DNA from 3 places in the Streptococcus oriscaviae genome. Region 1 is predicted to be linked to each of the others. Evidence: predicted binding sites of a transcription regulator. Region 1 holds the regulator's gene; each other region holds the start of a gene.
What was found. The regulator HrcA, encoded in region 1, represses chaperone genes, less so after heat shock. The targets are predictions, from matches to a motif close to TTAGCACTCNNNNNNNNNGAGTGCTAA.

Region 1 (4,233 bases):
GATGAACGGCAGGCTGATTTGAGTTGAGGTTACACCTGACAAATCTTTCTTGGCTTTTTCAGCCGCATCTTTCAAACGTTGAAGGGCCATCTTGTCAGCTGACAAGTCGATGCCGTTTTCTTTCTTGAACTCTGCTACCATGTGGTCGATAATCTTTTGGTCAAAGTCATCACCACCGAGCTTGTTGTCACCTGCAGTTGCAAGTACATCGAAGACGCCGTCACCAAGTTCAAGGATAGATACGTCGAAGGTACCACCACCAAGGTCGAATACCAAGATTTTCTCGTCTTTGTCAGTCTTATCCAAACCATAAGCAAGAGCTGCTGCAGTTGGCTCGTTGACGATACGTTCTACTTCAAGACCAGCGATTTTACCAGCGTCTTTTGTTGCTTGACGTTGGGCGTCGTTGAAGTAAGCTGGAACTGTGATAACGGCTTTGGTTACTTTTTCACCAAGATAATCTTCTGCATAACCTTTCAAGTATTGAAGGATCATAGCTGAAATTTCTTGTGGTGTGTACTCTTTACCATTTGCTGAAACTTTTTCAGAAGTTCCCATTTTTGATTTGATAGAGATGATGGTATCTGGGTTAGTCACTGCTTGGCGTTTTGCCGCATCACCAACGATGATTTCACCATTTTTGAAAGAAACAACAGATGGAGTTGTGCGGTTCCCTTCTGGGTTTGCGATGATTTTTGATTCAGTTCCTTCAAGAACTGCAACTGCTGAGTTAGTTGTACCTAAGTCAATACCGATGATTTTAGACATTGTTTTTACCTCTTTTTATTTACTTTCATTTTTGTCTAGTTTAACGACATTTCGGTCAAGTTTTTTTGAAAATGGCAGAGCTGCTTTGCTAATCTTAGTTGTAAACCACCACCATAGCTGGTCTCAGCAAGCGTTCATGCAAGGTGTAGCCTTTTTGGAAAACCTGTGCAATGCTATCTGCTGGGTGTTCATCATCTGCTGGAACCGTTTGGACAGCCATGTGGAGATTTGGATCAAAGATGTCTGTTGCGACTTCTTCCACTCCTTCTTCTTTAAGGGCTTGAATCAAGCTTTCCTGTACCATCTCAATGCCCTTTTTGACATCTTCTGTCAAACCTTCGACTTGAAGGGCACGCTCCAAGTTATCCAAGCTCGGCAAGATTTTCTTGGCCAAGTCTTGCGAACGGTAACGCTGAATGGTCTGGCGTTCCTCGTTGGCTCGGCGTTGGATATTTTGCATTTCAGCGTGGGCACGAAGGTACTTGTTTTCAAATTCCTCTGCTCGCTCCTTTGCCAAATCCAGTTCTGATTTTTCAGGAGTTTCAACAACTTCTTCTGTTGCCTCAACCTCTTCTACGATTTCTTCATTTTTGATTTCTTCTGACAAGTTGTTCACCTCTTCATTTTCTATTATTACTTTGACAACTAATAAATTGAGTTCGGGCTAGAAACTCAGAAAAAAGATAGATTTCCTTGTGTCTGATGACACCGCGTCAATCTCCTATTTTTCAATCGTTTCCTTCACGCCCTCACATCTTAATTGACCTCATAATGATTACTGCTCAGATAACGATAGTAATCGGTTAATTTCATAAATAAGACGCGGCTGATAATGTTGATCAAACTCATCTGCCTACGGTAGTCCATATCAACAGGGCCAAGTAAACTCATCTGGGCCATATCCCGATAGGGGATTGGAAAACGATGATGGATGACCGTTACATCTGCAAGAGCCGGATCGCTGTGTTCTGCCACTGTGATACTGGTCTGCTGGTCTTGTCCCAAACCTGCCCGTAGCTCTGTTGCCAAAACTTGCGGACTATCCAAGAGCTGATAGGTGGCGAGATTGCCATAAGTAAGCGAGGCGACTTTTCCGCTGATAAAGACCAATTCTCGGAAGAGATTGGAAAAAATGTAGTCCATCAAATCCAAGACATTATCTGTTGTGGTAAAGTAGCGCTGCACCACCTGAGGAATCTCTGTCCGCAGCTTGTAGTGGATAGACAAGACTGTCTGTCCAACGAAGCGTTCATCAACCAGACGCTTAAGCACTTCCAAGTCCTTAATCAAAAAGTTCTTTGGAATCGCAAACTGAACCGTGACAGGCTTGGATTGATCCAAAGTCAAAACTGCTAGGGCATCGTGATTGCTCAAACGCACGACATCAAAGGATGTTAACTGTTGATTAGTCGGCTCCACATCTAAGATGACTGATGTATAGCCTGTCAAATCTGCCAAGACTGCACTTGCACGTTCCAAAATGTCCTCTAGTTTGAAGGCTTCAAAGTCAAAGGCTTTGACTACCTGATAAACATCTTCTTCATTGATGTGTTCCAAGTTGAGCGAGTGATTGACAAAGTACTGAAAACCAGCCCGACTGGGCATCCGCCCACTTGATGTATGGGCTTTTTCTAGCAAACCCAATTGTTCCAGCTTGGCCATATCATTGCGAATAGTGGCAGAACTAGAAGCAATCATCTCCTGCAAGGCCTTAGAACCAACTGGCTCATGATGGCGCGTAAACAATTCAACAATCAGGTTCAAAATATCATTTTGACGTTGGGTGATCATCTTCGCTCCTTTCATGAACACGATTGATTTTTAACGTTAGCACTCTGGCATGTCGAGTGCTAAACTATATACTCCCATTATACGCCGAAAAAATGGATTGTCAAGAGAAAAAAACCAAAAAATTAGCACTCTTTTACCTAGAGTGCTAAAAATCGGTCTAAAGTCTGAGAACATCAACCCTTTTTCTCTTTTAATCGTAATAAATTCCAAAAATTCAAGATCATAATCAAGGTTATAGCAATCAAACTAATAAAGCTATTTCGATTTAGAAAAATCACTGCAAAAATAGCAAGCACATTGATGATAACTGCGATTTGTTTCTGTGTATTCATTATCCTACCTCCTTATACTTCCGACGCAAACGTAACAAACCTACCAAGCAATAAAGCAAGATTGGAACGGTCATGGTTGCCATACTAACAATAGCTGTAGGCATCTTTAAAAAATAAAACAGCAATATAAACAAGATAAGCAAGAACAATCCAAGCAAGAATTGTCTACTGATTATACGGCCAATCATTTCCAGTTTACTCTGAAGGTCGCTGTAAATTTCAACTTCACCTAAGGTTCGATTTTTCCTAAAATAGGAAAAGTGATTGCAGTCACCAATATAGTCCCAACCATAGTCTGCGAACATCTGGATATACTCGGACTTATCCTGTCCTCCGGGCTTGAAATCCAACTGATATACTACCTCTTCTGGCTGGCATTTTTCAAAAACAAATAGAGAACCAAGGTGATTTTGCACAAACTTCCACCCTTGACGGTGCTGCTTAGCCAAGTATTCTTCTTCCTTTTCAAAATCCGGTAGGAAAAAGAAACGCATTTCTGTCTTAGTTTCCATAACTTTCCCCCTTGCTATTCCAATAGAGGCGTTCAATCCTGGCTAGTTCTATCTCTAAGATTTCCTGTCCCACATCCGTTATATGATAGAATTTCCTTTTATCTTCTTCTCTGACAAATACAATCAGGCCATCCTTTTCCATCTTGGACAAGGTTCCGTACATGGTTCCAGGACTGATAACAACTTGACCAGCGGTCATCTCCTTTGTCTTTTGTGTAATCTCATACCCATGCCGCTCTTCCTGCAAATGAAAAAGGATATAGAAGGCAGTTTCTGTCATAGGGACATAGACTCGCTTTAACTTATCGTTCATAGTTTCCCCTTGTACCACAATGTATCGAACTTCGATGTATATATTATATCGCACTTCGATATATCCGTCAAGAAAAAAGAGAAGAACTCATCTTCTCGTCAAATAATATTCTGAAAAACACTCTCGGTGATTCGTCATGCACCCTAGAGGAGTTGAACCTCTAACCGCCTGATTCGTAGTCAGGTACTCTATCCAGTTGAGCTAAGGGTGCGCATTTCAATTTTATATCTTTACTATATAGAATTATTTTAAAATTGTCAAGAAAAAGAAAAAAAGCAACCCACTTTCTTGTTGCTTAACTCATAATCGATAATCGGGAAGACAGGATTCGAACCTGCGACACCTTGGTCCCAAACCAAGTACTCTACCAAGCTGAGCTACTTCCCGATGCCATTAAAAATAAATCTCCCCTAATGTTGCCATTAAGCGAGTCATGCACCCTAGAGGAGTCGAACCTCTAACCGCCTGATTCGTAGTCAGGTACTCTATCCAGTTGAGCTAAGGGTGCGCTCTATTA
Region 2 (4,233 bases), 160 kb from region 1:
AGCACTTCCATCTAAGGCTAGTTTTTCAGCTCCTCATCGTTCGTTTTTTTCAAAATACAGTCAGTATTCCCTCAAAAAACTGCCTTGATTAGCGAAAAACTATCTCTTACATCAAGCACTTCACTTGTGAATACAGGTTCTTCGTTTTGATTTTTAAAAAGTATACCCATTCATTAACAAAAAAGGAGAGTATATTATGACTATTTCTTGGTTACAAGCGGCTTTGCTAGGCCTCTTTGCTTGTTTGTCATCCATGCCAGGATTGGGAGGAACTTCTATCGGGAACTATACCCTCGGACGTCCCTTGGTCGGTGGCTTGGTCTGCGGTTTGATTTTGGGAGATGTTGCAACTGGGGTTATCTGTGGGGTTGCCATGCAGTTGGTATACATCGCTTTGGTAACACCAGGAGGCACTGTGTCGGCTGATGTTCGTGCGGTATCCTATATTGGCATTCCTCTGGCTATGGTTGCCATTCACTCACAAGGTTTGTCGGCTGACTCCGTTGATGCTGCTAACCTGGCTAAATCGATGGGAACTTTGGTTGGAACGGTCGGTACGGTTCTCTTTTACGGGACAGCGACCATGAACCTCATTTGGCAGCACATTGGTTGGAAAGCGATTGAAAAAGGGAATTTTCGTAAAATCTACGCGGTGGATTTTGGATTGCCATGGATTTCCCATATCATTTTCTCCTTTATTCCAACGGTCATCATGTGTAAACTCGGTGCAGATGCGGTAACAGCGCTTAAAGAGTTGCTTCCGATGGATGGTATTCCTATGAAAACCCTCTTCACGGTCGGTTCTCTTCTTCCGTGTGTGGGGATTGCCATTCTTTTAAAACAAATTGTTGAAAAAGCAACAGACTTCATCCCATTCTTTGTTGGTTTTACCTTGGCTGCTTCGCTAGGATTGAACCTCGTGTCTTGTGCAGTTATTTCACTCATCTTCGCTGTTCTTTTCTATGAATTGCAGATGGCGAAAAACCTTCGGGTAGCTGCTGTATCAAGCGGTGATTTTGACGATGACGAGGAGGATATCTAAGATGACTAAGAAAATAAGTAAAAAAACATTAACCAAAGCCTTCCATCACTGGTACTATGGCAACCTGACCTGTTTCTCTCAAGAGCACATGCAAACCTTCGGTTACTTGGCATCTATGCTGCCAATCGTTGAAGAACTGTATGATAAAAAGGAAGATCAGGCCAAGTCTATGCAGACCTACACAGCCTTCTTTAACACGGAGCCTCAATTAGGAGCCCTCGTAGTCGGCATTACTGCTGGTTTGGAAGAAGCACGTGCCAATGGTGCAGAAGAAGTAGATGACGAAACAATCAACGGACTTCGTGCCGGATTGATGGGGCCGATTGCAGGTATTGGAGATTCTCTCATTGTCGGAACCTTGATTCCAATTATCCTTGGGGTAGCCTTAGGCTTGTCCACTGGCGGTTCACCGCTCGGAGCAATTTTCTACATTGTTGTATGGAACCTGCTTGCTTACTTCGGTATGAAATTCGCTTACTTCAAGGGATACGAACTGGGAGACAAGGCAGTTGCCTTTCTAGTAGGACCACAAGGTCAAGCCATCCGTAAGTCCGTTTCAGTTGTCGGCGGTATGGTTATCGGAGCTGTTGCGGCAACATGGGTACCTGTAAAAACAGCGTTTGAATTGAAAAATGCCGACGGGGAAGCCTATCTCGTGCTCCAAAGTCAGTTAGATGGCGTATATCCAGGTTTGCTGACAGCAGTATTTATCGTATTTTGTTGGTGGTTGATGGCCAAGAAAAATCTGTCACCGATTAAAGTGATGCTCCTTTTGGTAATCATCGCCTTGATTGGTGTCTTGACAGGCTTCTTCAATCCAGGCTTGCAATACTAAGATAGGGAGACTGCTTATGACACAAGATGAATTGGTGCGGGGCTACGAAGCTGAGATAAGCTACCAAAAACATATGATTGACAATCTAGGTCGATGGCTGACCCTCATGTTTCTCCTCGCCAGTATAGGCGGACTGCTGATTTATTACTTTAAGGAAAGCAATATCCCCCTCTTCATCTTGGGTCTTGCTTTAGCAATCCTTGGAGGTCTAGCAGTCCTCCTCTTCGGATATGGTATCTATAAAGGACGCCTTAATCTCATGAAAGTCATCAAGGATTTTGATGATAAGGTAGCTAAATCAGGTTAGGGAAACAACATCTCAAATTTTCTTTTTGAGATGTTTTTTCTTGACTATTTTTGACCAAGTGATACAATGAAAGAAGATATTAGCACTCTTAGGACAAGAGTGCTAAAAAACTATGGAGGTTTCCCTATGTTAAAACCATTAGGCGATCGTATCGTCGTAAAAATTGAAGAAAAAGAACAAACTGTCGGCGGCTTTGTCCTTGCCGGTGCCAGTCAAGAAAAGACAAAAGAGGCCCATGTTCTGGCCGTTGGCCAGGGTATCCGCACTCTGACTGGCGAATTGGTTGCACCAAGTGTGTCAGTTGGTGATAAGGTTCTCATTGAAGCCTTTGCTGGTGTGGAAGTGAAGGATGGCAATCAACACCTGTTCATCATTCGTGAAGCAGACATCCTAGCAATCGTAGAATAAGAGGTAGAAAAATGGCAAAAGAGATTAAATTTTCAGCAGATGCCCGCGAAAGTATGGTGCGAGGCGTTGATATTCTAGCAGATACCGTTAAGGTTACCTTAGGCCCAAAAGGGCGCAATGTTGTCTTGGAAAAGGCCTACGGCTCTCCCCTCATCACCAATGATGGTGTGACCATTGCAAAAGAAATTGAGCTGGAAGACCATTTTGAAAATATGGGTGCGAAACTGGTATCTGAAGTGGCTTCCAAAACCAATGATATTGCAGGTGATGGAACAACGACAGCGACTGTTTTGACTCAAGCAATCGTCCGCGAAGGTCTGAAAAACGTAACCGCAGGGGCTAATCCAATCGGTATCCGTCGTGGTATCGAGGCGGCAGTTGCAACAGCGGTTGAGGCCCTGAAGGCTAATGCCATTCCAGTTTCAGGAAAAGAAGCCATTGCTCAAGTAGCAGCTGTATCTTCTCGTTCTGAGAAGGTTGGTCAATACATTTCCGAGGCTATGGAAAAGGTAGGAAACGACGGAGTTATTACCATTGAAGAATCTCGCGGAATGGAAACAGAGCTGGATGTAGTGGAAGGAATGCAATTTGACCGCGGTTACCTTTCACAGTACATGGTGACGGATAACGAAAAGATGGTAGCGGAGCTGGATAACCCCTACATCCTCATCACCGATAAGAAGATCTCAAACATTCAGGACATCCTGCCACTCTTGGAAAGCATCCTTCAAAGCAATCGTCCGCTACTCATTATTGCAGATGATGTAGATGGTGAAGCACTGCCAACACTTGTTCTCAACAAGATTCGTGGTACCTTTAATGTTGTTGCTGTTAAGGCGCCAGGTTTTGGTGACCGTCGCAAGGCTATGTTGGAAGACATTGCTATCTTGACGGGCGGAACGGTCATCACAGAAGATCTTGGTCTGGAACTCAAGGACGCAACCATTGAAGCGCTTGGTCAGGCTGCCAAGGTAGCGGTGGACAAGGATCACACAACGATTGTTGAAGGAGCAGGCGATCCAGAAGCTATTGCCAACCGTGTAGCAGTGATTAAGTCACAGATTGAAGTGACAACTTCCGAGTTTGACCGTGAAAAATTGCAAGAACGCTTGGCTAAATTGGCGGGCGGTGTTGCTGTAATCAAGGTCGGTGCAGCTACGGAAACCGAGTTGAAAGAAATGAAACTTCGTATCGAAGACGCCCTCAATGCTACCCGCGCAGCAGTAGAGGAAGGAATCGTATCAGGTGGCGGTACCGCTCTGGTCAACGTCATCGATAGTCTGGCGCAGTTGAACCTTTCAGGAGATGAAGAAACAGGACGCAAGATTGTCCTTCGGGCTCTGGAAGAACCAGTTCGCCAAATTGCCTACAATGCCGGCTACGAAGGCTCGGTTATCATTGATAAACTGAAGAACTCAGAATTGGGAACAGGCTTCAACGCCGCAACAGGCGAGTGGGTCAACATGATTGAAGCAGGAATCATCGATCCCGTTAAGGTGACTCGTTCAGCCCTGCAAAATGCAGCCTCAGTGGCTAGTCTCATCTTGACCACCGAAGCTGTTGTTGCCAACAAACCAGAACCAGCAGCGCCAGCTATGCCAGCAGGCATGGATGGAATGGGCATGGGTTACTAATAGCATC
Region 3 (4,233 bases), 840 kb from region 1:
CCAAGCTGGTGGTCTTTGCCAATGCGGTTGAAGACAATCCCTTCATGGCAGGCGCTTTCCACGGTGTCGGTGAAGCAGATGTCGTTATCAATGTCGGTGTTTCTGGCCCAGGAGTTGTCAAACGTGCCCTTGAGAAAGTGCGCGGTGAGAGCTTTGATGTGGTGGCGGAAACCGTTAAAAAGACAGCCTTCAAGATTACCCGTATCGGTCAGTTGGTTGGAACCTTGGCTAGTGAGCGCTTGGGTGTCAAGTTTGGTATCGTTGACCTCTCCCTTGCCCCAACGCCAGCGGTTGGAGATTCTGTGGCGCGTGTCTTGGAAGAAATGGGTCTGGAAACCGTTGGTACACACGGAACGACAGCTGCACTTGCCCTCCTCAATGACGCCGTTAAAAAGGGTGGGGTTATGGCTTGTAACCAAGTTGGCGGCCTTTCAGGTGCCTTCATCCCTGTATCTGAAGATGAGGGTATGATTGCGGCTGTCCAAAATGGTTCCCTCAATCTGGAAAAACTGGAGGCCATGACAGCTATCTGCTCGGTTGGCTTGGATATGATTGCCATCCCAGAAGATACCCCTTATGAAACCATCGCGGCCATGATTGCGGACGAAGCGGCTATCGGGGTTATCAACCAAAAAACCACTGCCGTTCGGATTATTCCAAAGGGTAAGGAAGGGGACATGATTGAATTTGGCGGTCTTTTGGGAACAGCCCCAGTCATGAAGGTCAACCAAGCCTCATCTGTTGACTTTATCAATCGTGGCGGACAAATTCCTGCCCCGATTCATAGTTTTAAAAACTAAAATGAGAAACGATTGCCGTCAGCAATCGTTTTTTGATATACTAGAAGAAGAGAAAGAGGAGGAGTTTATGACAGAAACAAGACTGTATATTTCGCGTCACGGTAAGACCATGTTTAATACCATCGGTCGCGTTCAAGGCTGGTGTGATACCCCTTTGACGAAATTCGGAGAAGAAGGAATCCGTGAATTGGGTCGTGGGTTAAAAGATGCTGGTATTCCTTTTAAAAAGGCAGTTTCCAGTGACTTAGGACGGACTGTGCAGACCATTACCATTGCCCAGAGAGAGTTGGGCATCCTTGGGAAAATTCCTTATTACCAAGACAAGCGGATTCGGGAGTGGTGTTTTGGTAGTTTTGAGGGCATGTATGATGCGGAGCTATTTAACGGAGTTCTGCCTCGTATCAGCGGTATCGTAGATGCTTCAACCATGAGTTTTGAAGAAATTGCAAACGGCATTCAAGAAGCCGATACAGCGGGCTGGTCTGAGTCCTGGGAAGTGTTGAGCCACCGTATTTTGACTGGTTTTGAGTCTATCGCTCGCGATCTGGAGGCCCAGGGTGGCGGTAATGCTTTGGTTGTCAGTCATGGGATGACGATTGCTACTTTGGTCAATCTTTTGGAGCCAAACCGTCCAACCAATCTAGCCTTGGACAATGGTTCCGTTACAGTTGTGCGATACGAATCAGGTCGCTTTACCATTGAAGCCGTCGGAGATTTGTCTTACCGCCGTAGAGGAGCAGAGTTGCTTGCGAAGAAATGAGACTAGCTGGAGGGAGTTTTCCCCCAGCTTTTTTTTTTGAAAAAAAGTCAAACAAACCTATTGACCTTCACTGACCAATAGTGTATAATAGTCCTCGTAAGGTAAAAGACCTTACAAATTTTAAGATTTAAAGGTCAGTAAAAGTCAAAATTTGATTCTTCTTTTTATAAGATTGGTCAATTTTGGTCAGAAAAAGACCCAGGGAGGTCCTATGATGAATGACGCACATCGACACTAGCGTATTTTTTTAACAAACAAAGGTCAATAATGGTCAAACAAAAAACAAGGAGAAGCTACTATGAACAATAATTTCAACAACTTTAACAATATGGACGACATTTTCAACCAACTTATGGGAAATATGGGCGGCTACAATACGGAACGCAGACGCTATTCTATCAATGGCCGCGAAGTGACACCAGAAGAGTTTGTCTACTATCGCCAAACAGGTAAGCTCCCACAGAGCGAGCAAGCCCAAACGCAGGAAACTAAAGGAAATGTCAAGCCAGGTGGTATTTTGGCTAAATTGGGTCGCAATCTGACAGAGGATGCCCGTGAAGGCAAGTTGGATCCAGTCATTGGTCGGAATAAGGAAATTCAAGAAACCGCCGAAATTCTAGCCCGTCGTACCAAGAACAATCCTGTTCTGGTTGGAGATGCGGGTGTCGGAAAAACCGCCGTAGTAGAAGGTCTGGCTCAAGCCATTGTCAACGGTGATGTTCCAGCTGCTATCAAAAACAAGGAAATTATCTCTATTGATATTTCAGGTTTGGAGGCCGGAACCCAATACCGCGGTGCTTTTGAAGAAAACATCCAAAATTTGGTCGATGAGGTCAAAAAAGCAGGCAACATCATCCTCTTCTTTGATGAAATTCATCAGATTTTGGGTGCAGGTAGTACAGGAGGGGATTCAGGTTCCAAAGGTCTGGCGGATATTTTGAAACCAGCACTTTCCCGCGGAGAATTAACCCTAATCGGGGCAACAACACAGGATGAGTATCGGAACACCATCATGAAAAATGCAGCTCTAGCGCGCCGCTTCAATGAAGTCAAGGTTAATGCTCCATCTTCTGAGGATACCTACCAGATTCTCAAGGGGATCAAACCTCTCTATGAGGCTCACCACAATATCGACCTTCCAGATTCTGTATTGAAGGCAGCGGTGGATTACTCGGTTCAATACATTCCTCAACGCAGTTTGCCAGACAAGGCCATTGACTTGATTGATGTAACTGCTGCTCACTTGGCAGCTCAGCACTCTGTAACAGATATTAAAACGCTTGAAGAAGAAATTGCTCAAGCCCGCAATCGCCAGACTCAGGCTGCTGAAAAAGAAGACTATGAACAAGCGCTCAAGGAAAAAGTCCGTATTGATAAGCTGCAAGCGCAGATCGACAACCATACAGAGAGCCAGCGTGTCGTAGCTACGGTCAACGACGTCGCTGAGGCAGTTGAGCGGATGACAGGGATTCCAGTATCGCAGATGGGGGCATCCGACATTGAGCGCCTCAAGGAGATGAAGTCACGTCTTGCTGCTAATGTCATCGGTCAAGACGATGCGGTTGAAGCTGTATCACGCGCCATTCGTCGGAATCGTGCTGGTTTTGATGAAGGCAACCGTCCGATTGGCTCCTTCCTCTTTGTCGGCCCGACTGGGGTTGGGAAGACTGAGCTAGCCAAACAGTTGGCTCTGGATATGTTTGGCTCAAAAGAAGCCATCATCCGTCTGGATATGTCTGAGTACAGCGACCGAACAGCGGTATCTAAGCTTATTGGAACCACCGCGGGTTATGTGGGCTATGACGACAACTCCAACACTTTAACCGAGCGTGTGCGCCGCAATCCGTACTCGATTGTCCTTTTGGATGAAATTGAAAAGGCAGACCCGCAGGTTATTACCCTTCTGCTTCAGGTACTAGATGACGGGCATTTGACAGATGGTCAGGGTAACACCGTCAACTTCAAGAACACTGTCATTATTGCAACCTCAAACGCAGGTTTTGGTTATCCGGCAACCGCTGAAGGAGATGGTGATATTATGGAGCGGATTGCCCCTTACTTCCGTCCAGAATTTCTCAACCGTTTCAACGCAGTCATTGAATTCAAGCACTTGGACAAAGAAGACCTCAAAGCCATCGTTGATCTCATGTTGGCACAGGTTAACAAGACTTTGGCCAAGAAGGAAATTGAATTGAAGGTAACAGAAGCAGCCAAGGCCTATCTGATGGAAGAAGGCTACGATAAGGCCATGGGAGCTCGCCCGCTTCGCCGTGTGATAGAGAGTCAGATCCGTGATAAGGTGACAGATTTCTATCTTGACAACATCCATGCTAAGCGACTTGTAGCAGACATGGTGGATGGACAGCTAGTCATTCAGGAAGAGCTGGGGAACTAAAAACACTAGTCTGGACCTTTCCAGACTAGCGTTTTTTTATGAGAAATATAGCAAGATTAGTCTTTTTGTCTATGGAAACGATAGCCGAATCCACAAGCTACAAAAAGCAAGACTCCAAGGAAACTTAACCAAATGGTTGAGGATTGTCCTGTCTTTGGCAGGACTTTTTTAGGTTCAACAGTTGTAGTTGAAGAACTTGGTGTCGGTGGGGTTGTTGTTTCCTCCGTAGAGGTTGTGGTAGAAGCCTCCTCAGTGGTCGTAGTTGTCGTAGATTCTTC

Region 2: the regulator HrcA is predicted to act here: its motif matches at 2,264-2,290, upstream of groES (co-chaperone GroES).
Region 3: the regulator HrcA is predicted to act here: its motif matches at 1,648-1,674, upstream of INT76_RS09490 (ATP-dependent Clp protease ATP-binding subunit).

Annotation. Positions count from the first base shown of each region.
Region 1 is NZ_CP073084.1:1,045,429-1,049,661, forward strand. Features, by position in the region: gene dnaK (molecular chaperone DnaK) at 1-768, opposite strand, end outside; gene grpE (nucleotide exchange factor GrpE) at 863-1,375, opposite strand; gene hrcA (heat-inducible transcriptional repressor HrcA) at 1,525-2,559, opposite strand; gene INT76_RS05280 (hypothetical protein) at 2,733-2,891, opposite strand; gene INT76_RS05285 (DUF2812 domain-containing protein) at 2,891-3,403, opposite strand; gene INT76_RS05290 (PadR family transcriptional regulator) at 3,393-3,716, opposite strand; tRNA gene INT76_RS05295 (tRNA-Arg) at 3,854-3,927, opposite strand; tRNA gene INT76_RS05300 (tRNA-Pro) at 4,030-4,103, opposite strand; tRNA gene INT76_RS05305 (tRNA-Arg) at 4,151-4,224, opposite strand.
Region 2 is NZ_CP073084.1:1,207,816-1,212,048, reverse strand. Features, by position in the region: gene INT76_RS06110 (PTS mannose/fructose/sorbose/N-acetylgalactosamine transporter subunit IIC) at 197-1,042, shown strand; gene INT76_RS06105 (PTS system mannose/fructose/sorbose family transporter subunit IID) at 1,044-1,877, shown strand; gene INT76_RS06100 (DUF202 domain-containing protein) at 1,894-2,184, shown strand; gene groES (co-chaperone GroES) at 2,311-2,592, shown strand; gene groL (chaperonin GroEL) at 2,604-4,226, shown strand.
Region 3 is NZ_CP073084.1:1,882,839-1,887,071, forward strand. Features, by position in the region: gene INT76_RS09480 (PFL family protein) at 1-800, shown strand, start outside; gene INT76_RS09485 (histidine phosphatase family protein) at 868-1,560, shown strand; gene INT76_RS09490 (ATP-dependent Clp protease ATP-binding subunit) at 1,859-3,955, shown strand; gene INT76_RS09495 (Cna B-type domain-containing protein) at 4,012-4,233, opposite strand, start outside.